Regions from separate parts of the Nocardiopsis sediminis genome, predicted to be linked through region 3. Evidence: riboswitches for the same ligand, from Rfam matches in the RefSeq annotation. Region 3 holds a riboswitch; each other region holds the start of a gene.
What was found. Region 3 has a riboswitch for S-adenosylmethionine ahead of thrC (threonine synthase). Riboswitches for the same ligand answer to the same signal wherever they lie in the genome.
Positions count from the first base shown of each region.

Region 1: it holds a riboswitch for S-adenosylmethionine, as region 3 does, so the genes downstream of both, ACFOVU_RS15820 (ABC transporter substrate-binding protein) here and thrC (threonine synthase) in region 3, are expected to answer to the same signal.
Region 2: it holds a riboswitch for S-adenosylmethionine, as region 3 does, so the genes downstream of both, ACFOVU_RS13605 (TIGR04028 family ABC transporter substrate-binding protein) here and thrC (threonine synthase) in region 3, are expected to answer to the same signal.
Region 4: it holds a riboswitch for S-adenosylmethionine, as region 3 does, so the genes downstream of both, ACFOVU_RS02390 (peroxidase-related enzyme) here and thrC (threonine synthase) in region 3, are expected to answer to the same signal.

Region 1 is NZ_JBHSBH010000010.1:181,753-187,105, forward strand. Features, by position in the region: gene ACFOVU_RS15810 (ABC transporter permease) at 1-516, opposite strand, end outside; gene ACFOVU_RS15815 (ABC transporter ATP-binding protein) at 516-1,682, opposite strand; gene ACFOVU_RS15820 (ABC transporter substrate-binding protein) at 1,649-2,752, opposite strand; SAM riboswitch class IV at 2,837-2,957, opposite strand; gene ACFOVU_RS15825 (GAF and ANTAR domain-containing protein) at 3,275-4,060, shown strand; gene ACFOVU_RS15830 (hypothetical protein) at 4,160-5,335, opposite strand.
Region 2 is NZ_JBHSBH010000008.1:401,933-407,285, reverse strand. Features, by position in the region: gene ACFOVU_RS13610 (ABC transporter permease) at 1-77, opposite strand, end outside; gene ACFOVU_RS13605 (TIGR04028 family ABC transporter substrate-binding protein) at 153-1,799, opposite strand; SAM riboswitch class IV at 1,861-1,978, opposite strand; gene ACFOVU_RS13600 (LacI family DNA-binding transcriptional regulator) at 2,266-3,336, shown strand; gene ACFOVU_RS13595 (alpha-L-rhamnosidase) at 3,385-5,353, opposite strand, start outside.
Region 3 is NZ_JBHSBH010000013.1:254,566-259,918, reverse strand. Features, by position in the region: gene groL (chaperonin GroEL) at 1-310, opposite strand, end outside; gene ACFOVU_RS21410 (ubiquitin-like small modifier protein 1) at 642-917, opposite strand; gene thrC (threonine synthase) at 1,012-2,277, opposite strand; SAM riboswitch class I at 2,290-2,431, opposite strand; gene ACFOVU_RS21400 (alpha,alpha-trehalose-phosphate synthase (UDP-forming)) at 2,803-4,242, shown strand; gene ACFOVU_RS21395 (GrpB family protein) at 4,328-4,894, opposite strand; gene ACFOVU_RS21390 (S8 family serine peptidase) at 5,015-5,353, opposite strand, start outside.
Region 4 is NZ_JBHSBH010000003.1:222,568-227,920, forward strand. Features, by position in the region: gene ACFOVU_RS02380 (FecCD family ABC transporter permease) at 1-184, opposite strand, end outside; gene ACFOVU_RS02385 (ABC transporter substrate-binding protein) at 190-1,266, opposite strand; gene ACFOVU_RS02390 (peroxidase-related enzyme) at 1,343-2,548, opposite strand; SAM riboswitch class IV at 2,637-2,744, opposite strand; gene ACFOVU_RS02395 (MarR family winged helix-turn-helix transcriptional regulator) at 2,962-3,513, opposite strand; gene ACFOVU_RS02400 (SDR family NAD(P)-dependent oxidoreductase) at 3,584-4,309, shown strand; gene ACFOVU_RS02405 (NAD-dependent epimerase/dehydratase family protein) at 4,364-5,338, opposite strand; gene ACFOVU_RS02410 (nucleotide sugar dehydrogenase) at 5,344-5,353, opposite strand, start outside.

The DNA.
Region 1 (5,353 bases), on a different contig from region 3:
GACCGAGATGGCGACCGCCGCATAGCTGGTCAGCAGCGGCGCCGGCCGCTCCAGCAGCCCCGTCCCGGTCAGGAACCGGTTGACGACGCCGTTGGCCGACAGCAGCACGACCCAGCCGTAGCTGCGCACCACCACGCTGGTGAGCAGGGGCGACAGCACGACCACGAACATCAGCGTGCGCAGCACCCCCGGCCGCGCCTTCGCCAGCGCATAGGCCGCGGGGTAGCCCAGCAGCACGCACAACGCGGTGACCAGCAGGGCGGTGAGCAGGCTGCGCACCAGGGCGTCGGAGAAGAACGCCTCGGTGAACACCCGCTGGTACTGCACGAGGGAGTACTCGGGCAGCGGGTTGCCGTTGGCGTCGACCGGGTGCAGGCTCAGCGAGAGCACCCGGGCCAGCGGCACCACGAAGAACGCCGCCAGGAACGCCACCGCGGGCAGCACGAACCCGGCGCCCCTCCGGGGCGGGCGCCGGGCCGGGGCCGCAGCGGGGGAGGGGGCGTGGCCGGCCGCCATCACCGGGCCCCGTGCCCGGCCGCCCCGGCGCCGGCACCGGCGTCCTCCGGTCCGGCGAAGCGGATCACGTCATCGGGCGACCAGTGGGCGGTCACCTGCGTGCCCGGGAGCGGCGGCTCGGCGGCGGTGCGGGCACCGAGGGACGCGCCCCCGGCCAGCTCGATCTCCGCCTGCCAGCCGTCGCCGAGGAAGGCGCGGTAGACGAGCACGCCGTCGGCGGACCCCCGCCCCTCGGGCACGGCGGTCCCTTGGGCGCCGACCGCGACCTTCTCCGGCCGCAGCGCCACCGCGGCGGGCCGGCCCGGTGCGAGCCCGGCCAGGCCGGTGCGCACCCGCGCGTCGCCGGCCGCCAGCTCGCCGCCGTCTCCGGCGACGCCCTCGAACACGTTGGCGGCGCCCACGAACTCGGCGACGAACCGGCTCACCGGGGCCGCATAGACCTCCTGCGGGGTGCCCAGCTGCTCGACCCGGCCGCCGTTGAGGACGGCGATGCGGTCCGACAGCGACATCGCCTCCTCCTGGTCGTGGGTCACGAACACCATCGTGATCCCCAGGCGCTGCTGGAGCTCGCGCAGCTCGACCCGCATCTCACGGCGCAGCTTGGCGTCGAGGTTGGACAGCGGCTCGTCCAGCAGCAGCACCGCCGGCCGGGTGGCCAGCGCACGCGCCACGGCGACCCGCTGCTGCTGGCCGCCGGAGAGCTGCCGGGGGCGGCGCCGGGCGTAGTCCTCCAGGCCGACCAGGCGCAGCGCCTCGGCCACGCGCTCGATGCGGTCGGCCCGCTCCACCCGGCGCACCCGCAGCCCGTAGGCGACGTTCTCGGCGACCGTCATGTGCGGGAACAGCGCGTAGTTCTGGAAGACCATGCCCAGCCCGCGCCGGTGCGGCGGGACGTCGGTGAGGTCGGCCCCGTCGATGGTGATCCGGCCGCCGGTGGGCAGCACGAACCCGGCGAGGGAGTTGAGCAGGGTCGTCTTGCCGCAGCCGCTGGGGCCCAGGATCGACAGGAACTCACCGCGGCGGATGGCCAGCCGGTCGACGTCGAGGACGCCGGTGCCGTCGTAGCCCGCGGTCAGCCCTTCGACGAGGACGTGCTCGTCGTCGGTCCCGGCCCCTTCGCGGCCGGGGCCGCCTACTGGAAGATCTCGTTCCACCGCTGCTGCCATTCGTTCAGGTTGGGGGTGGCGGCGTCGTAGTCGACCCAGGTGAAGCCCTCGTAGACCTCGGGCCCGTACTCCACCTTGGCGGAGAACTCCGGGTCGTACTCGATGGAGTCGTTGCCCCCGCCGTAGAAGGTGCCCTGGGCGAAGGGCTTCTGGTGCTGGGCGGAGGTGAGGTAGTTGAGGAACTCGTAGGCGGCGTCGGTGTTCTCGGTGCCCGCCGGGATGTAGTAGGAGGTCAGGGCGCCCACAGCACCGGAGGTGGGGTAGCTGAACCCGATCGGCTGCCCCTCGGCCTCCATGGCGAAGGCGCGCCCGTCCCAGAACGGCACGATCCAGGCGTCGCCGTTCTGGATGGTGGTGGAGACGGACCCGGCGTCGGCGGGGAAGGCCGAGACGCAGTCCTTCAGCTTCTCCAGCTGCTCGAAGGCGCGGTCGACGGCTGCGGGCTCGGAGAGGCTGCCGCCGTTCTGGGCGACCAGGGCGGAGAAGAACTGGAGGCCGGCGTTGTAGGTCAGCGGGGGCAGGGCGACGTGGCCGCAGTACTGGTCGTTGAAGATGTCGGTCCAGTCCTGCGGGGCCTCGTCGATCTCGTCCGTGCGGTACAGCAGCCCCAGCGACCCCGTGGTCAGCGGGGCGCCGTAGGCGGACCCCTCCACGGTGGACTGCTCCACCAGGACGGGGTCGAGCTGGGACCAGTGCTCCAGGCGGGTGGTGTCCAGCGGCTGGAGCACGTCGTTGTTGACCGCCTGGTGGAAGGTCTCGGAGGTGAGCGCCACGACGTCGAAGGGCGGGTTCTCCCCGTTGGCGGCGCGCAGCCGGGTGAGCCAGTCGGCGTCGGCGCCGCTGACCACGTTGACCGTGATGCCGGTCTCCTCCTCGAACGGCGCGACGAAGGACTCCGAGAACAGCTCGCCCCACGGGCCGGCGAACGCGGTGACGGTGATCTCCTCGCCGGCACCGCCCCCGCCGCCGGAGGTGTCCACGCCGCCGCAGGCGGCCGTGGCCAGCAGGAGCAGCGCGGACGTCGCCGCGCCGGTGGTCAGTGCGACCCTGCGTCGCGTCGTGGATTGCATCGGGCGTCCCTTCGCCTGGAGTTCGCGGCGACCGGGGCTGCGGCGGCAAGCGCCCTGCGCGAGGGGCCGGGGCCCGCTACCGGGGCTCCGCGCTTGCCGCCGGCGCCTCGGGCGCCGGCCACGGCCGTGTCCTCACCCGGGGCACCCCGCCGCGGAGGAGGGTTGCCGTCCAGCCAGCCGGGGCTTTCCACTGGAACTCGTGACGAAGATCAACATAACAGAGAATCCCGACATTTCCACTCTTGAGTGTCGGATGTGTCATGCCGCACCCCCGCCCCGGATCGGCCGGCCCGCGCCGGCCTCCCCGTCCCCGCAGCCGCGCCGCTCCGGCACCGCGCATAGGGGCCGATCTGCGGGTCCATTCGACCGCAGGGTGTCACAGGGGCGACCCGCGCGCACCGCGGCGCGCCACAACGGCCCCCGGGAGGGGGCGGCCGGGCAGGAGTAGCGGGCGGGGTCGTGGGTAGAGGCCGCGCCAGGTTCGCCCCACCCGCGGGCGAGGGCAGCCGAGGAGCAGAGGCCGTGCACGAACCCGCCAAGGCGCCGGCGCGCGACTACCCCCGCATCTTCGCCGACATGGCGCGCGACCTGCTCTGCGAGGACTCCGTCCAAGACGTCCTGGACGCGATCGTCCGGCTGGCCGTGCACACGCTCCACGGCTGCGAGGAGGCCGGGATCCTCATGGTCGACCGGCCCGGGCGCACCTTCAGCACCGCCGCGGCCACCGGGGAGCTCCCGCGCGCCTCCGACCAGGCCCAGTTCGACTGCGACGAGGGCCCCTGCCTGGACGCCGTGCGCGGCGAGCCGACCTTCCGGATCGACGACATGGCCCGCGAGGACCGGTGGCCCGCCTACCGGCCGCGGGCCGTGGCCATGGGCATCGGCTCCATGATGGGCTTCGAGCTGTTCACCCACGACGGGACGCTGGGGTCGCTCAACATGTACGCCACCCGGACCGGCGCCTTCGACGCCGCCTCACAGGAGACGGGGTGGGTCTTCGCCTCCCACGCCGCCGTGGCCATAGCCTCCACCGAGCGCGAGGCCACCGTCCGCGCGGGCCTTGAGACCCGCCACGACATCGGGGCGGCGGTCGGCATCCTGATGGAACGCCACAGGCTCAGCGACGCACAGGCCCTCGACGTCCTCAAGCAGGCCTCCATGCAGACAAACACCAAGCTCCGCGACGTCGCCCTGCGCGTGACCGGCGCCGCCGCCGTGCCGGACCCGGCGCCGCCGGGCGACGACGCCACCGGGTCCGCGGACACGCCCGCGGGACCGGCCCCGGCGGGCTCCGCGGAACCCGCCTGAGCGGCCCGCACAAGAACGGAGGGGCCCGGCCACTGGCCGGACCCCTCCGCGGCGCCGTCCCCGCCCGCCCCACCGGGGGACGGGGGCGACGCGATGGGCCTACAGGCCCGAGGCGAGCACCACCCCGTAGCCGGTCGGGACGTCGGGGTCGCCCTCGTCGTAGGCCGAGCCGGCCGACACGAGCGCCTCCGTCCCCGGGATCAGGGCGAGGTCGCGCACGTTGAGGTCGTAGTTCTCGATGTCCGGCGTGTCGCGGGTGACCTCACCGGCGGCGTCGTGGTGCACGAACGTCGGGTCCCAGGACTCCTCCTGGATCCACACGCCGCCCGCGCCGTCGTCCTCGACCGCCACCAGCTCGCCGCTGGGCTCCTCATCGACGGTGACATCCCAGCTCTGACCGTCGTAGTGCGCGGTCAGCGGCCAGTAGTCGTTGATGTCGTCATCGTTGAGGTCATGGACGTAGCCCACGGCCCAGATGTCGTCACCGGCGCGCACCAGCACGTCGTTGAACGTTGCGCTGGCGATCTCCGAGGGCAGCTCGACCTCGGGGACCTCCAGGTCGGTCCACTCCGTGCCGTCGTAGAGCGCGGCGGAGGGCTGGGAGGCGTCGTTCCTCCCCACCGCCACCACGGTCTCGCCGTCGATGCCGTCGATCGCCTGGCTGGTCCCGGCCGGCGGCGAGGTCCAGTCGCGCCAGATCTCGCCGTCGAAGCGGACCGCCCGGGTTTCGCCGGCGGCGTCCTCGGCCAGCAGCCATGCCTCGTCCTCGGCGATGACGTCGAGGTCGTTGGGGGTCAGCCCGGCGTCCATCTCGTGGGACGTCCAGTCCGTTCCGTCGTAGCGGATCGCGCCGACGCCGTCGGCCGTGGGGCCCACCACCCAGACGTTGTCCGGGCCGGAGGCGCCCGCGACCTCGGGCTCCAGCGTCCAGTCGGCCGGGACCTCTTCCTGGGTCCATTCCGCGCCGTCATAGCGCTGGACGAAGGTGCGCGGCGTGTCGCTGTCGTCGGGGTACTGCGAGCCCAGGGCCCACACGTTCTCCGCGTCGGCGGCGGCGAGGGACGTGTACATGACGTCCATGCCCTTCGCGGCGAACGCCTCGCGCCACTCGCCGGCGGCCGCGGCCTCCCCGGTGGACGACTCGTCTCCCGCGGCGAAGACGTCCTGCAATTCCTCGGCGGCCGACGTCGGGATGGTGGCGGCCAGTCCCAGAACGGCGACCGACGCCACCGCACCGACGCCGGCCCGCTTCGCGAGCCGCCTGGCGTTTGCCATCTACCCACCTGCTCTCTT
Region 2 (5,353 bases), on a different contig from region 3:
AGCAGGATGAAGGCGGCGGTGAACGCGGCGAGCAGGACCACGAGGGCCTGCCCGGACCGCCGTAGAGCGTGGTTCAATCCGACCTCTTCGGATGTGTGTGGTGGCGGGTGGCGGGGCCCGCCCCGGAGACCGGGGCCGGGGCGGGCGCGGGGTCAGTCCGCCAGCCACGCCTCGTGGAAGGCGGGCCGGCCCACCGACTCGAAGGCGAGGCCGTGCACGTAGGGTGCGCTGCCGTAGACCTGGGGCTCTTCGAACAGGGGGATGACGTAGGCCTGTTCGGCCAGGTACTCCTGGACGGCGGCGGAGGCGGCGTCGCGTTCGCCGGGGTCGGGGGTGGAGGCCACCTCTTCGAGGAGTTCCTCCAGTTCCGGGTCCTCGATGGAGTCGTCGCCGGGGTCGCGGTTGAGGAGGGTGTTGCGGTTCTGCGAGTGGAACTGGCTCTTGATGACGTCGAGGTCGGCGCGCCCCACCATGGAGTGGTAGATCTGCACCTGGTCGGGGTCGTTGATTGCTTCGGCGTAGGTCCCCGCGTCGGCGGTGAGGATCTGGAGGTCCACGCCGATCCCGGCGAGCTGCTGGCTGATGAGGGTGAGCGCCTCGAATGAGCGGGGCTGGGGTGCGGCCTCGTTGACGACGAGGGTCAGCGGGGTGCCGTCCTTTTCGCGGATCCCGTCGGGGCCGGGGGTCCACCCGGCCTCCTCCAGCAGGTCGGCGGCGCGTTCGGGGTCGTGCTCCAGGTGCTGCGACTGGTCGGTGTAGCCCAGGGCGGTGCTGCTGAGGATGGAGGTGGCCACCGGGTAGCGGTCGGTGTAGACGGTGTCGACGACCTCCTGGCGGTCGATGCCGGCGATGAGCGCCTGGCGGACCCGGATGTCGGAGAGGATCTCGTTGCCGAAGCGCAGCCCCAGGCTGTTGTTGACCCCGTTGGTCTGGGGCGCGTGGACGCTGAACCCGGCCTCTTCGACCTGCTCCTCGTCCTGGGCCTCGACGTAGCGGACGACGTCGGCCTGCCCGGAGGTGAGGGAGCCCACGCGGACGCTGTCCTCGGGGGTGACGCTGATGAGGATCTCGTCGAGGTGGGCGCGGCCCTGGTTGTCACTGCCGGGCGGGGCCCAGGCGTAGTCCTCTCGGGCGGTGAGGGTGAGCTCGGTGCCGACCTCCTCTTCGGTGATGACGAAGGGGCCGGTGCCGATGATCTCGGTGGAGTTGCCGGGGCCGAAGTCCTCGAAGGCCCGTTCGAGGGTCTCTGCGGAGAGGATGCCGGAGTTGATGGTGGAGGTGGCCTGGAGGAAGCCGGGCGAGGGCTCCTTGAAGTGGAAGCGCACGGTGGTGTCGTCGACGACCTCGCTGCGCTCGTAGTTGTTGATCGCCTCGGAGACGATGAGGGCGCGGTCCTGGTCGCCCAGCCCGTAGAGGTCGAAGTTCGCGGCGACGACCTCGGCGGTCAGGGGTGAGCCGTCGGAGAAGGTGACGTCGTCGCGCAGGGTGAAGGTGTATTCGGTGGCGTCGTCGTTGACCTCCCAGTCGGTGGCCAGCCAGGGCTCCAGCTCCAGGGTCTCGGGGTCCTGGTGGACGAGCCGGTCGGTGATGTTGTTGACGAGTCCGCCGTTGGGGTAGAAGCCGGCCGAAGGCGGATACAGGCTGTCGTGGGCCTGGTGTTCGAGGTAGACCAGGCTGCCGCCGGTGACGGGCTCGCCGTCTGCGCCGGCGGAGGAGTCCTGACCGCAGCCGGTGAGCGCCAGGACGGCGAACGCGGCCACCAGGGCCAGGGCGCGGACCGACGTGGTGGAGTGGGACACGTTCTTCCTCTCAGGGGGAGGGCCGGCGCGGGCGACCGTTCGCGGGGGCGAGGCAGGGTACGGGGGGCGCTTGCGTCCGTCGGGCGGGCCGGCGGGCGCCTGGTCGCGCTCGGGAGCACCCCACCGCCGCACGAGGGTTGCTGTTCCGCCCGCCGAGCCGGACAGCGGAACTCTGGACCACGAGCAGAAAACATACCATATGGGTAGGAAAAATAGGTTTTCGGCTCGGTGTCACGTTCCGGCGGGACGTATCCGGAGCCGGTTCACGGCGCCGTCGAGGCCGATGACGGCGCCGCGTTCGCCGCCGGCGATGAGCGAAGGGGCGCAGGTGGCCCCGCGGACACAGCGCGCGGCGGCCCATCGGGTGACCCTGAAACCGACAATCGTTTGCCACCCGCGCCGGAGCCCCGGCTCCGGAGCGGGCCCTCCGGGGAAGGCCGTATGCCACCATGAGGGGACACCGACCTTGACGAGGAGAACCGTGGCCCCCGAGGAGCACCACAGCGCGGCGCGACGCTCGAACGGCAACCGGAAGCCACACGCCACCATCTACGACATCGCCCGGCATCTCGGGGTGAGCCCCTCGACGGTGTCGCGGGCGCTCAACAAGCCGGGGCGGATCAACGCCAAGACCGAGCAGCGGATCCGCGAGGCGGCCGCCGAGCTCAACTACCGCCTCAACCCCATGGCGCGGGCGCTGCCCACCGGGCGGACCAGCACCATCGGGCTGATCCTCTCCGACATCACCAACCCGGTCTACTTCACCCTCGTGCGCGGCGCCGAGCGCATCGCCGCGGCCGCGGGCTACACGCTGGTCCTCGCCGAGTCGCAGGAGTCCGTCGAGCTGGAGGCGCAGACGGCCGAGCGGCTCCTGCTGTCCGTCGACGGGCTGGTCCTGGTCTCCTCCCGGATGGACGACGACCACATCGAGGCGCTGGCCGACCGCAAGCCGCTCATCACCGTCAACCGGCGGGTGGGGGCGGTTCCGGGGATCGTGCCCGATGTCGTGCCCGGCATCCGCGACGCCCTGGACCACTTGGCGTCGCTGGGCCACCGGTCCATCGCCTTCCTGTCGGGGCCCGGCGTGTCGTGGATGAACGAGCTCCGCTGGAACACGCTGCTGGACGAGGCGCCCGAGCGCGGGATGGCGATCGTGGAGATCGGCCCCAACGACCCGACCCGCGACGGCGGCCGCGCGGCGCTGCGCCGGGTCCGGGCGTCGGGGGTCACCGCGGTGGTGACCTACAACGACCTGATGGCCATCGGCCTGCTCGACGCCTACCGCGGCGCCGGCATGGACATCCCCGGCGACCTGAGCATCGTGGGCTTCGACGACATCTTCGGGTCGGACTTCACCTCCCCGCCGATGACGACGATCCGGACCCCGCTCGACCTCGCGGGCGAGGAGGCGGTGCACCGGCTGATCGCCACCACCGCCGAGGACGCCGGGGAGGCAGGGCAGGCCGGTGCCCCGGAGCCCCGGCGGGTCGGCACCGAGTTCATCCTGCGGGGGTCGACGGCGGCCCCCGGCCGCTGACGGCGTCGACGGATCGGGCGGCGAGCGGTTCGAGACGCCGGGGCCGGCTCATCCGGGCAGGGGGCGGCGGTCCGAGAGGGAGCCGGGTCCGCCTCGGAGGGTCGTGCCGTCGGGGAAGCGGACCTCCGCCGCCGACCCCGGGGGCACGTCGACGGTGATCGCGAGGTCGCCGTCCTCGATGCGCCAGCCGACGGTGATGGTGCCCTGGGGGCTCTCGAACGTGCCGCGCGCCCAGGTGAGCGAGGGGTCCACGGCCGGGGCGACGGTGAAGGACTCCCACGCCACCGACCCCGGTGCCTGCCGCAGCCCGAGGGTGTGGGTGTGCAGGAAGCCCACGACCGCCCCCTTGCTGTAGTGGTTGAGCGACGCGGTGGCGGTTCCATCGGCGTCGACGCCGTCCCAGTCCTCCCAGATGGTGGTCGCGCCGCGGTCGAGCATGCCGAGCCAGGACGGGGAGGTCCGCTGGTGCAGCAGCGCGTAGGCGGTGTCGGCGTGGCCGGTGTCGGCGAGCACGGGCAGCAGGTCGGCGGTGGAGAGGAACCCGGTGCCCAGGTGCCCGCCGGCCTCGGCGATGAGCGCCACCAGGCGGTCGGCGGCGCGCGCCCGCAGGTGGGTCGGCACCAGGCCGAAGGCGAGGGCGCGCACGTGGGCGGCCTGCGTGTCGGGGGTGATGCGCCCCTGCGGGTCGCAGAACTCGCTTCGCCACGCCGCCCGCACCTGCTCGGCGATCGCGCTGTAGCGCCCGGCGTCGCCGGAGCGGCCCAGGACGCCGGCGATCGCGGCGAGGGTCTGCACGGAGCGGAAGAGGTAGGCGGTGCCGACCTCGCCCTTGTCGGCCAGGTACCAGGCGCGGGGGTCGGCCTGGATCGGGTCGATGAGGGAGCCGTCGGCCGCGCGCTTCTTGGGCTCCAGCCACTCCCCCCAGTGGAAGGAGCCGTCCCAGATGAACTCCTCGTGCGGCAGCGGCTGCGCCGAGCGCTCGATCCGCGAGGGGTGGCGGGCGGTGCGCGCGGTCGTCAGCGCCCATTCCACCCAGCGCACCATGGCGTCCCAGTTCTCGGCGAGGACCGCGTGGTCGCCGTAGGTCTCGTACATCACCCAAGGCACGAGCACGATGGCGTCGCCCCAGCCGGCGGAGCCGGTGATCCCGTCGGCCAGCGGATCGTCGCGGTGGACCTTCCGCCGTGCCGGGTCGGGTGCGATGTTGGCGATGCGGCCGTCGTCGAGCTGGTCGTCGCGGACCGAGCGCAGCCACTTGCGGCTGAAGCCGGCGACGTCGTAGAGCCGGGCGGCGGTGGGGGCGAAGACCTGGTAGTCGCCGGTCCAGCCGGCCCGTTCGCGGGTCGGGCAGTCGGTGGGGACGTCGACCGCGTTGCCGCGGAAGCTCCAGTCGGCCGCCGCGTGGAGGCGGTCCAGGTCGGGGTCGCTGCACGCGAAGGTCGCGGTCCGGCGCAGGTCGGTGTGGACGACCTGCATGGTGAGGGCCGAGGGGTCGAGCGGCGCCCCGCCCCGGGTGAGGCGGGCGTAGCGGAACCCGTGGACGGTGTGGCGCGGCTCGAACACCTCCCCGGGCTCGCCTGACGCGATCACCTCGTCGCGCTGGACGAAGCGGAAGGGCGGTTCGCCGGGCCGCATGCTGTCGAGGTGGGTGGTGGTCAGGTCGCCGTCGGTGTCGAGGTGCTCGCCGTGGTCGATCACGGTGCGGGTGCCGGCCGGGCCCGGGTCGCGCAGGGTGATCCACCCGCTGGCGTTCTGCCCGAAGTCGGCGATGTGGGCGCCGCCGGGCAGGCGGGTCACCGAGCGGGGGGCGATCTGCTCGATGCGGCGGACCGGCGGCGCCGGTGACCAGCCGATGGGCGGTGCGATGACGGCGTCGATGCGGACCGGGCGCTCGCCGGTGGGCGCTGCGGTGCGGTCGGTGGTCTGGCCGTCCATGAGGTCGGCCCGGGTGATGTCGCCGGTCCGGAAGGTCCAGTCCGAGCCGGTGCGGATGGTCTCCGCGGTCCCGTCGGTGTAG
Region 3 (5,353 bases):
GGCCCTCGCGCACCAGGGCCTGGGCGAGGACGGTGGCGGTGGTGGTGCCGTCACCGGCGACGTCGTCGGTCTTCTTGGCGACCTCCTTGACGAGCTCGGCCCCGATCTTCTCCCACGGGTCCTCGAGCTCGATCTCCTTGGCGATGGAGACACCGTCGTTGGTGATCGTGGGGGCGCCCCACTTCTTCTCCAGCACGACGTTGCGGCCCTTGGGGCCGAGGGTCACCTTGACGGCGTCGGCGAGCTGGTTCATGCCGCGCTCAAGGCCGCGCCGGGCTTCCTCGTCGAACGCGATCAGTTTGGCTGCCATAGACTTCTTGTCCTCCCGAGACCGGGCTGGTACGCGTGGGAACGAGCCGATGCCCGCGACGGACGGCCCCGGCTCGCCCCGGCAACCCGTCTGCCGGAGGCCGCGGCCTCATCGTCTCGATCCGGAATTAGCACTCCTCATCTCAGAGTGCTAAGAGTCCCATTTTTAGCACTCTCGATGGTCGAGTGCAAACGACCTGCGCTCGAATTCGCCGAGCGATCACCCGCAGGTCAACCCGGCCCTCAACGCCGAAACCCGCACCCGCCGGAACGGGGCCGGGGGATGCGGGCGGGGGGTGTTCGGCGGCGGCGCTGCGGGCGCCGTGCGGGGCTCAGCCGCCGGCGACCGCGGGGATGATCGAGACCTCGGTGCCGTCGGCGACCGCGGTGGCCAGGCCGTCGGCGAAGCGGACGTCCTCGTCGCCGACGTAGACGTTGACGAAGCGGCGGATCTTGCCGCTGTCGTCGAGGATCCGCGCCCGGATACCGGGGTGGTCGGCCTCAAGGTGGTCGAGCACGTCCTGAAGGGTGGCCCCTTCGGCGGTGACCTCGGCCGCGTCCTTGGTGTAGGTGCGCAGGATGGTGGGGACGCGAACGCTGACGCTCATGGCGTGTGAACTCCTTGTCTTCAGGGATCGGCGCCGGCCCGGGCAGGTCCGCGGGCCGGGACTGCGGCGGCCGGGTGGGCCGCCGGTGGCGGCGTCAGAGCAGCCCGGCGTCCTTGAACGCCTTCAGGGACGGCTTGATGGTGGCGGTCACCCCGGCCTCGACCGCGTTGAGCGTCTTGAGGCCGTCGCCGGTGTTGAGCACGACGGTCTCGGCGGCGGGGTCGAGGGCGCCCTCGGCGAGCAGCTTGCGCAGCACGCCGGTGGTCACCCCGCCCGCGGTCTCGGCGAAAACGCCCTCGGTGCGCGCCAGCAGGCCGATGGAGTCGACCACCTCGGCGTCGCTGACGTGGGCGACCGCGCCGCCGGTGCGCCGGCAGATGTCGAGCACGTAGGGGCCGTCGGCCGGGTTGCCGATGGCCAGCGACTTGGCGATGGTGTCGGGCTTGACCGGCTGGATGACGTCGTGGCCCTGCTCCCAGGCGCGGGCGACCGGCGAGCAGCCGGTGGCCTGGGCGCCGAAGATCTTGTAGGGGCGGTCCTCGACCAGGCCCAGCTTGATCAGCTCCTGGAAGCCCTTGTCGATCTTGGTGAGCTGGGAGCCCGAGGCGATCGGGATGATGATCTGCTCCGGCAGCCGCCAGCCGAGCTGCTCGGCGATCTCGTAGGCCAGCGTCTTGGAGCCCTCGCCGTAGTAGGGCCGGAGGTTGACGTTGACGAACCCCCAGTCCTCGCCGGCGGGGTCGCCGATCAGTTCCGAGCAGAACCGGTTGACGTCGTCGTAGTTGCCGTCGATGGCGACCACGCGGCCGCCGTAGACGGCCGCCATGATGACCTTGCCCTCTTCGAGCCCGGCCGGGATGAACACGCACGAGCCGAAGCCGGCGCGCGCCGCGGCGGCGCCGACCGCCCCGGCGAGGTTGCCGGTGGAGGAGCAGGACAGGGTGCGGAACCCGAAGGTGCGGGCGGCTTCGACGGCGATGGCCACCACGCGGTCCTTGAAGGAGTGGGTGGGGTTGCCGGAGTCGTCCTTGACGTGCAGTGTGCGCATGCCCAGCTCGGCGGCGAGGCGGTCGGCGCGGACCAGGCGGGTGAGGCCCGGGTTCATGTTGGGCAGCTCGGCGACGTTGGCGGGTACCGGCAGCAGCCCGGCGTAGCGCCAGATGCTGGCGGGCCCGGCGGCGATGGAGGCGTGGCTGACCTCGCCGAACTCGTAGGCGACCTCAAGGGGGCCGAAACAGAACTCACACGCGAAGCGCGGGCCGAGCTCGTAGCGCTCGCCGCATTCGCGGCAGGAAAGGGCCACTGCGGGGCCGAAAGGGCGGGCGGTGGTGGCACCAGGGCCGGTGGCGGTCATCGCCATGCGAGGCGTCTCCCCTCATCTTCCCTGTGAGCCGATCTGGCTCCAGGACGGAGTTGGCACCTGCCCCGGCCGCCCCGCAATTTCCGCGGAATCGCACGCCGAGATGGTTGCCGGGGCTTCGCAGGGCCGTTCCCTCCACCCCTCTGGATGAGCAATATGAAGTTGTCGGTGATCCACTCGGGATACGTTCGCCACTGTAACCGACCGCCCCTCGGCTCTGCCATCCGGGGTGACCGGGATGACAGCGGGTCGGCGGCGGCGAGCGGGGGCGTGGCCAGGGCCGCCGCGCGGGCCTCGCTCGGGCCCGGAGCCTGTGTGCGGCAGGGGGTGCGTGCCCGCGCTTCCGCTTCCGTATCCGGGCGGACACGCCCCGAGAGGGACGGACATCTCGGCAGGTTTGGGTTCCTCTGTGACGGGCGAGACCTATGACACCTTCCCGTACACCCACCCGCCCCTCCGCCGGGCGGGGGCCGGGTGGTCAAATGGGAATCCGGCCCGGATGTCATGCGAGAGGTGGACGATCAGGTGGACAAGGCACAGATCCTCGTCGCTTCCAACAGGGGACCGGTGTCCTTTTCGATCGATGACGACGGTGCGCTCCGCCACCGGCGCGGAGGCGGCGGGCTCGTGTCCGGCCTCAGCTCGGCCGCCGCCCAGGCCGACACGCTGTGGGTGTGCGCCGCCCTGTCCGACGCCGACCGCCAGGCGGCGTCGCGCGCCCCCGAGGGCCGGCTCGACCGGGCCGGGTTCGACGTCGGCGGCACCAGCGTGCGGATGCTCGACATCCCCCCGGCGACCTTCGCCAACGCCTACACCTCGGTGGCCAACTCCACGCTGTGGTTCGTCCACCACATGCTCTACGACACCCCCAACAAGCCCGGCTTCGGGGCCGAATTCCGCGCCGAGTGGGCCGACTACCGCGCCTACAACACCGCGTTCGCCGAGGGCCTGCTCACCGGCTCCGCCGACAACGCCCGGGTCGCCGTGCAGGACTACCACCTGGCCCTGGTGCCCCGGATGCTCCGCGGCCGCCGCCCCGACCTGCGCATCTCGCACTTCTCCCACACCCCGTGGGCGCCGCCGGAGTATTTCCGGATGCTGCCCACCGACATCGCGCGCGAGCTCCTCGAGGGCATGCTCGGCGCCGACCGCCTGGGCTTCCTCAGCCGGCGCTGGGCCGACGCCTTCCTGCGCTGCTGCGAGACGTTCCTGCGCGCCGATGTCGACTGGGACAAGCGCACCGTCGAGTACGGCAGCCGGGTGATCGGCGTGGCCGTGTACCCGCTGGGCGCCGACGCCGAGGGGCTGCGCGAGCGGGCCGCGGCCGACGACGTCGCCGAGCGCCGCGCGGCGCTGCGCGAGCGGGTCGGCGACCGCCGGCTCATCGTCCGGGTCGACCGCACCGAGCTGTCCAAGAACATCGTGCGCGGCCTCGAGGCCTACCGGGAGATGCTCCGCGACCACCCCGAGTGGCACGGCCGCGTCACCCACCTCGCGTTCGCCTACCCCAGCCGGGGCGACGTCCCCGAGTACCGCGAGTACACCGAATCGGTGCTCCGGGTCGCCAAGGAGATCAACGAGGAGTTCGGCACCGACTCCTGGACCCCGCTGATCCTCGAGGTCAACGACGACTACCCGCGTTCGCTGGCCGCCTACCGGCTGGCCGACGTGCTGCTGGTGAACCCGATCCGCGACGGCATGAACCTGGTCGCCAAGGAGGGGCCGGTGCTCTCCGACGACGGCTGCGCACTGGTGCTGTCGACCGAGGCGGGCGCCGCCGACGAGCTCGGCGCCCACGCCCTGCTGGTCAACCCCTACGACGTCAGCGAGACGGCGCGCGCGCTCCACACCGCGCTGGAGATGCCCGCCGAAGAGCGCCGCGAGCGCAGCGCCCACCTGGCCGAGCAGGCCACCGCGGTGTCGCCGCAGCGCTGGTTCGGCGACCAGCTGCGCGCGCTCGGCTGACGGCCGCCGATGGTCGTGCCCGCGGCGGCTCCGGCGGTCGCCGCGCGGCGGTGTCCCGGTGCGCCCGGACTCCGTGAGCGGGGTGTCAGGAGCGCGACATGATCTCGTCGATGACCGGTGACTTCGCGTCGGCGTAGTCCTGGAGGCTCTCCCACCGCCGCTCGGCGAGCCCGCGCTTGGTGCTGGCGTAGAGCTCGTGGTCGCCGGGGTGGGTGCGCAGGTGGTCGCGGAAGCGCAGCATGCGGTCGGCCTCGCCCGAGCCGGCCCCGAGCACGTGCAGGTCGATGTTGACGTCGGGGCCCTTGAAGAGCCTGCGGCCGTCGCCGCCGGGGTCGCGGTCGACCAGCGTGTACCCGGCGCCGGCCAGGGGCGGCAGGTAGGCGTCCTCGTCGGCGGGGTCGGCGACCAGCAGCAGCAGGTCCACGCACGGGGTGGCGGTGAGCCCGGGTACCGAGGTGGAGCCGACGTGCTGGAGGTCGAGCACGGAGTCGCCGAGGGCCTGGCGGATGCGCCCGGCTTCACGGTGGAAGAGGTAGGGCCATTTGACGTCGTAGTCGGCGACGGGGACGCGGCCGTCGACCAGCCGCCGGCCGGCCGGCGGCGCATCGGCGGGGTTCCGGCCGCGCAGGGGCAGGGGGTCACTGGGGGACATATTGGACAAGCTTTTCGCCCCGGGGGCGCTCCGTCAAGCCCTGACCCACCCGCGGGTTCCCCTGCTGACCGGGGGCGATACCGACCGCGCGGTATGCCGGCCGCGATCGGGAGGCGGGCGTCAGCGCTTGCGCCGCGACCCGCCGCGGCGGCGCCGTCCGCGGGCGGTGGCGGCCTGCGCGCGGCCGGAGTCCGCGCCGGCGGTCTCCGTGGCCGCGGCGGTGCTCCGCGAGGGCAGGCCGTAGGGGTTGGCGGTCGAGCGGCGCACCAGGACGGTCGCCACCGCGGCCAGCAGCAGCGCCAGCACGGCGGCGCCCGTCCACAGCGCCCACGGCGGGAGGAAGGGGTCCTCGGCCGCGGCGGCGAGGTCCTCGTCGTAGAGGGGGACGTCCTCGGCCGCCGTGCCGGCGGCGTCGAGCGCACCGGGCACGTCGAGCAGCCCGGCGCCGTACCCGGGGCC
Region 4 (5,353 bases), on a different contig from region 3:
CCACATCGACGGCGGTGATCCCGGCGGTGCCGATGGTCACGCACCATGCGACCGCCAGGACCGAGGCCGCCGCCCCCGCGGCCAGGACGGCGCCGCGCAGCGCGCCCCGGCGCCTCGGGGCGCGTGCGCCGCCGGCCGTTGCATCCTCCGGCTCCGCCGCTTTCGGTGGAGTCGTGGTCGCCATACCGGTCACCCGACCTTCCGGATGTATTCGTCGGCGCCGGCGAACTCGGTCTGCTGGTAGTCCTCGACCCAGCGGCGCAGGTACTCCTCGGGGTCGATGTCGGCGAACTCGTCGGGGTGCAGCCAGGTCGCCAGGTAGAGGGCGCCGATGGCCTTGGACAGGCCGCTGGTGGCCCACCCGTTGCTCACGTAGACCTCGCCGTCTTGGACGGCGGCGATGTCCTGCCAGCCGGGGCGGCCCAGCAGGTCGTCGCCGAGGTCGTCGAAGCGGCCGGAGCCGGTCGGCTCCGCGGCCGGGTCGAACTCGTGGATGATCAGGGCGGGGTCGCGCTCGGCCACGGCGGCGGGGTCGACCGTCGTCTCCGACTGCACGTCGCCGCCGGTCTCGACGTCGCCGAAGACGTTCTCGCCGCCGGCCGCGGTGATGATCTGGTCGAAGCCGGAACCGGGCAGCACGGTCAGGTAGGGCTGGACGGTCTCCCAGTACACGGGGACGGGCTCGGTGCCCTCGACCCGCTCGTCGATCACGCCGAAGATCTCGTCGTAGAACCCGGCGACCTCGGCGGCCTGGTCCGGGCGGTCGAAGACCTCGCCGAGGAGGTCCATCGTCTCGTGGAAGACGTCGAAGTCCCAGGCGGTGGCCACGACCACCGGGATCCCGAAGGACTCCAGCTGGGCGGCGGCCTCCTCCCAGGCTCCGTTGCGGGGGAGGATGAACACGTCGGGGTCGAGCTCGGCGACCGCCTCGAAGTTGATCTCCGACAGGTCCTCGCTGACGACCTCGTCCTCGCCGAACCCCATGTAGGGGAGGCGTTCGGCGGAGACCTTGTCGACGCCCACGATCGTGTCGCCCGCGCCGATCGCGCGCACGAACTCGTTGCCGTAGCTGTTGAGGACCACCGCGCGCTCGACCGGGCCCTCGATGGTGACCTCGCGGTCGGCGTCGTCGACCACGGTGATGGACTCGGCGGCGGCGCCGTCGGATTCGGGGACGACCTCGCCGCAGCCCGCGATGAGGGTCGCGAGCACGCCCGCGGCGGCGAGGGCGGTGAATGGTCGGGTGCGGCGGCGTATCTGTGGCATGGGGTGCCTCTTCCGGGTGTGGTGCGGGGTGGGACGACCGGCGCGGGGGCAGGGGGCGCGGCGGGGTCGGGCCGGGTCAGGCCGGGCCGGCGGCGGGCTCGGTGCCCGGCCGGAACGGTTCGCCGAGGGTGAGCATCAGCCGGTTCGCCCAGGCGAAGAACGCGACCGACCCCACCAGGTCCACCAGTTCGACGTCGGTGATCCCGTGCGATCGCAGGTCGGCCAGGTGCGCTTCGGTGGCCGACGCCGGGGTGGTCGACAGCGCCGCGGCGAAGGCGACGACGGCGGACCAGCGGGCGTCCTGGCCGTCCCACAGCGGGGACAGGTCCAGCGCCTTCCAGTCGTGGTCGCGGGGGAGCGAGGCGTCCAGCACGCGCTGGACGTCGGCGGTCCGCTTGGACATCTGCGACGCCTTGCGCGAGTGGACCGATGCGCAGTACACGCAGTCGTTGACCTTGCTGGCGGCGGCCGCGGCGAGCTCGCGCTCGGCGCGCGGGAGGCCGTCGCGGGTGTAGAAGACGGCGTAGTCCACCGCGGTGCGCGCCCGCAGCAGGGCGGGTGCGCGCGACAGCAGCCGGAAGTAGGCGTCGTTGGTCTTGCCGGCGAACGCCTCCTTCTGCTCGTCGGTGAGGTCGCCGGGCTCCACGGGCGGGACCCACGGGGTCCACGACAGCAGCTCCTGGGTGTAGGCGACCGGGCGCTCGGCGCCGTTGGCCGCCGTGGTGGCGGTGCTCTTGGTCCGGCCGCGCGCCGGCGTCGGGCGCTCCAGCGGGGCGTCCGTGGCCTGGGCGGCGCCGTCGACCAGGCGCAGGCCGTGCACGAGCCGCACCAGGAACGCGGTGAACGCGGCGACCTGGGAGATCACGATGATCTCGTCGGGGGTCCAGCCCGCTGCCGCGAGCCGGTCGGTGTCCTCGCGCCGCACCAGGGCGGGGGAGGTGGTCAGCAGGTCGACGTGCTCGGCCGCGGCCCGCAGCGCGGGGTCGGCCGGCGGTTCGTCGGCGTAGAGGGCGGGGTCGGCGCCGAGGCCGGCGTGGTGGGCGACGATGTCGGCCGCTCCGTGCCGGCGGGCCGCGAGGGCGGCGAGGCCCCGGCGCACCGGGGCTGCCACGGGGCCCGCAACGGTGAACAGGGCGTCATAGGCCGCCTGGACCTCGCGGGGGAACTCGGGCTTGGCGTTGCGGGCCGCCTCGACGGCTGTGCTGAGGCGGGCCAGGCCGCCCACGGTGTCGGGGGCGGCGGCGTCGCCCGCCGCGGCATCGGTGCTGTGCGCGCTGCTCACTGTCTCCGCTCTCTCATCGTGCCGGAGGCGGGAGGGAGGGCAGGAGCCGGGCGGGGGCTGCGGACCGGACGGTCCGGGGTGCCCCGATCGTGCACGCATGCCGCGTTCCCGCAGCCGGGTCGTAACTCCGGAGGCACCCCGCCGTGCAGGAGGTTGCCGGCCAGCAAGCCGGATCTTCGCGCTGGCACTCTTGACCTGCGACGAACGTAAACGATCTCGCCAAACGCGCACAAGCCGGTTGAAGGTGACAAATGCGACACATTTGGTAGGAATTGCGACCGTTGACCGGTTCCAGGGGTGTGGGAGCGCGTCCAGCCGCCGGCCGACGCCGCCTTGGGCGGCGCAGTCACCGCGGTCCGCGGCGTCCGCCGACCGCAGCGGGAACGCCTTCGCAGGGCGGTCCCGGCCGCCCCTCAGCCGCCGGTTCCGACCTGGGTGGGGCTCGCGGTGCCCAGTTCCGTGTGCAGGTCGCCCAGGAGCGCGCGCAGAAGGCGGTCGAGTGCGTCCCGGTCGCCGGGGGCGAGCCCGGCCACCAGCTCGGATTCGCGGCCGAGGACCCGGTCCACCAGGCGCTCGACGGTGTCGTGCCCGGCCGGGGTGAGGGTGACGTCGACCGCGCGCGAGCCGTCGCCGCGCGGGCTGCGCTCGACCAGGCCGTCGCGCTCGGCGCGCGTGATGCGCTGGGAGATCGCCCCGGGGGTCACCATGGTGCGCTCGGCGAGGTCGCGGGTGGTCAGCCGGTAGGGCGGCCCGCTCCGCCGCAGGACGCTGAGCAGGTCCAGGGTGGCGGGGTCGGCCCCCGCTGCGGCGAGGACGCGTCTTCGCTCCTCGCCCAGGAGCTTGGCGGCGTGCCAGATCCGGGTGACGATCCCGATGCTCGTGACGGGGGTCTCCGGGCGTTCGCGCAGCCACGCCAGGGAGATGGCGTCGATCGGGTCGTCGGGGTCCAGGCGGTCGTTCGGCATGCAAGGCCTACGTTCAGATCTAAATGATATATTTCGTTTAGGTCTGAACCCTACCTTGAGGAGGGGCCAAATGGCACGAACCGTCATCGTCACCGGAGGCGGAACGGGAATCGGCCGGGCCATCACCGCGGCGTTCGCACGATCCGGCGACTCCGTCATCATCACCGGCCGCCGTCGCGGCCCGATCGAGGCCGCGGCAAAGGAGGAGGGCGGCAGCGTCAGCGCCGCCGTCTGCGACGGCACCGACCCCGAGCAGGTCGGCGCGTTCGCCGATGACCTCCCCGGCCGGGTCGACGTCCTGGTCAACTGCGCCGGCGGCAACACCGACTTCGACCGGGAGCCGGCGCGCGACCTCGCGACCCTCGCGGGGAACTGGCGCGCCAACATGGACGCCAACCTGCTCACCGCCGTGCTCATGACCGAGGCCGTGCGCGACCGGCTCGCCGACGGCGGGTCCGTGATCAGCATCGGCTCCATCGCCGCCGACAAGGGCTCCGGCCCCTACGGCGTGGCCAAGGCGGCCCTCGCATCCTGGAACGTCTACGAATCCGGCCGGCTCGGGCCGCGCGGGGTCACCGCGAACGTGGTCGCGCCCGGCCTCATCGACGACACCGAGTTCTTCCGCGGCAGCCTGTCCGAGGAGCGCCGCAAACAGCTCATCGCCATGACCCGGACCGGCCGCGTCGGGACCCCCGATGAAGTGGCGGAGACCGTCCACTTCCTCGCCTCCGGCTCCGCCCGCCAGATCACCGCCCAGGTCCTCGCGGTCAACGGCGGCGCCCACCCCACCCGCTGAACGCCCCTCGATCCTCTGCGCCCTCCGGCCCGGCGCGCGCCCGCGCCGGGCCGGTCACGAGGCCAGCCACCCGGGGGCGGCGCGGGCCCACGCGATGGTGCGGGCGATCCCCTCGTCGAGGGGTGTCTCGGCGCGCCAGCCCAGGATGCGCAGCGCCTTGGCGGTGTCGGGCACGCGCCGGTCGATGTCCTGGTAGCCGTCGCCCAGGGCCGTCGCGGTCACCAGGGTCCGCGGCGGGTGGTCCGCGCCGGCGAGGCGGGTGACCAGGCCGACGGCCTCGGCCATCGTGGTCTCGCGGTGGCCCCCGATGTTGAAGCACTCACCGGCCGCCCCGGGCTCGGCCGCCACGCGCAGTGTGCCCTCGACGGCGTCGTCGATGAACGTGAAGCAGCGGGTCTGGTGCCCGCTGTCGTAGACCTCCGCCGGCAGCCCGTTGAGCACCCGGTGGATGCTGCGGCTGACCACATAGGCCGGCCGCTGCCGCGGCCCGTAGACGTTGAAGTAGCGGACGACGGATGCGCGCAGCCCGTGGCCGCGGGCCAGGGCGAAGGCCATGTGCTCGGCCAGGGCCTTGCTGGAGGAGTAGGTCCAGCGCTCGGCCGAGGTGGGGCCCACGACGCGGTCGTCGTCCTCCGCCCACGGCACGGCGGGGTTCTTGCCGTAGACCTCGCTGGTGCTGGCCATGATCACCCGGGCGCCGGTGTCCAGGGCCCGCCGCAGGACGTTGCGGGTCCCCAGGATGTTGACGTCGAGGACGTCGAGCGGCCGGCTCAGGTAGCGGTCCACCCCCACCACGGCCGACATGTGGAAGACGGTGTCGACATCGGGCGTGATCACCCGGGCCACGGCGGCCTCGTCGGTGATGTCCCCCTTGACATAGGCGACCGCCCCACTGTTCAGCGCCTCCGGGGGCGGCGGCGCCACGTCGAAGACCACGACCTCGGCGCCCTCGCGGGCGAGGCGTTCGGCGAGGTGGCCCCCGATGAACCCGGAGCCGCCCGTGACAACGGCCCTGCGGATCGAACCCACCGCCCTCACCGCCCG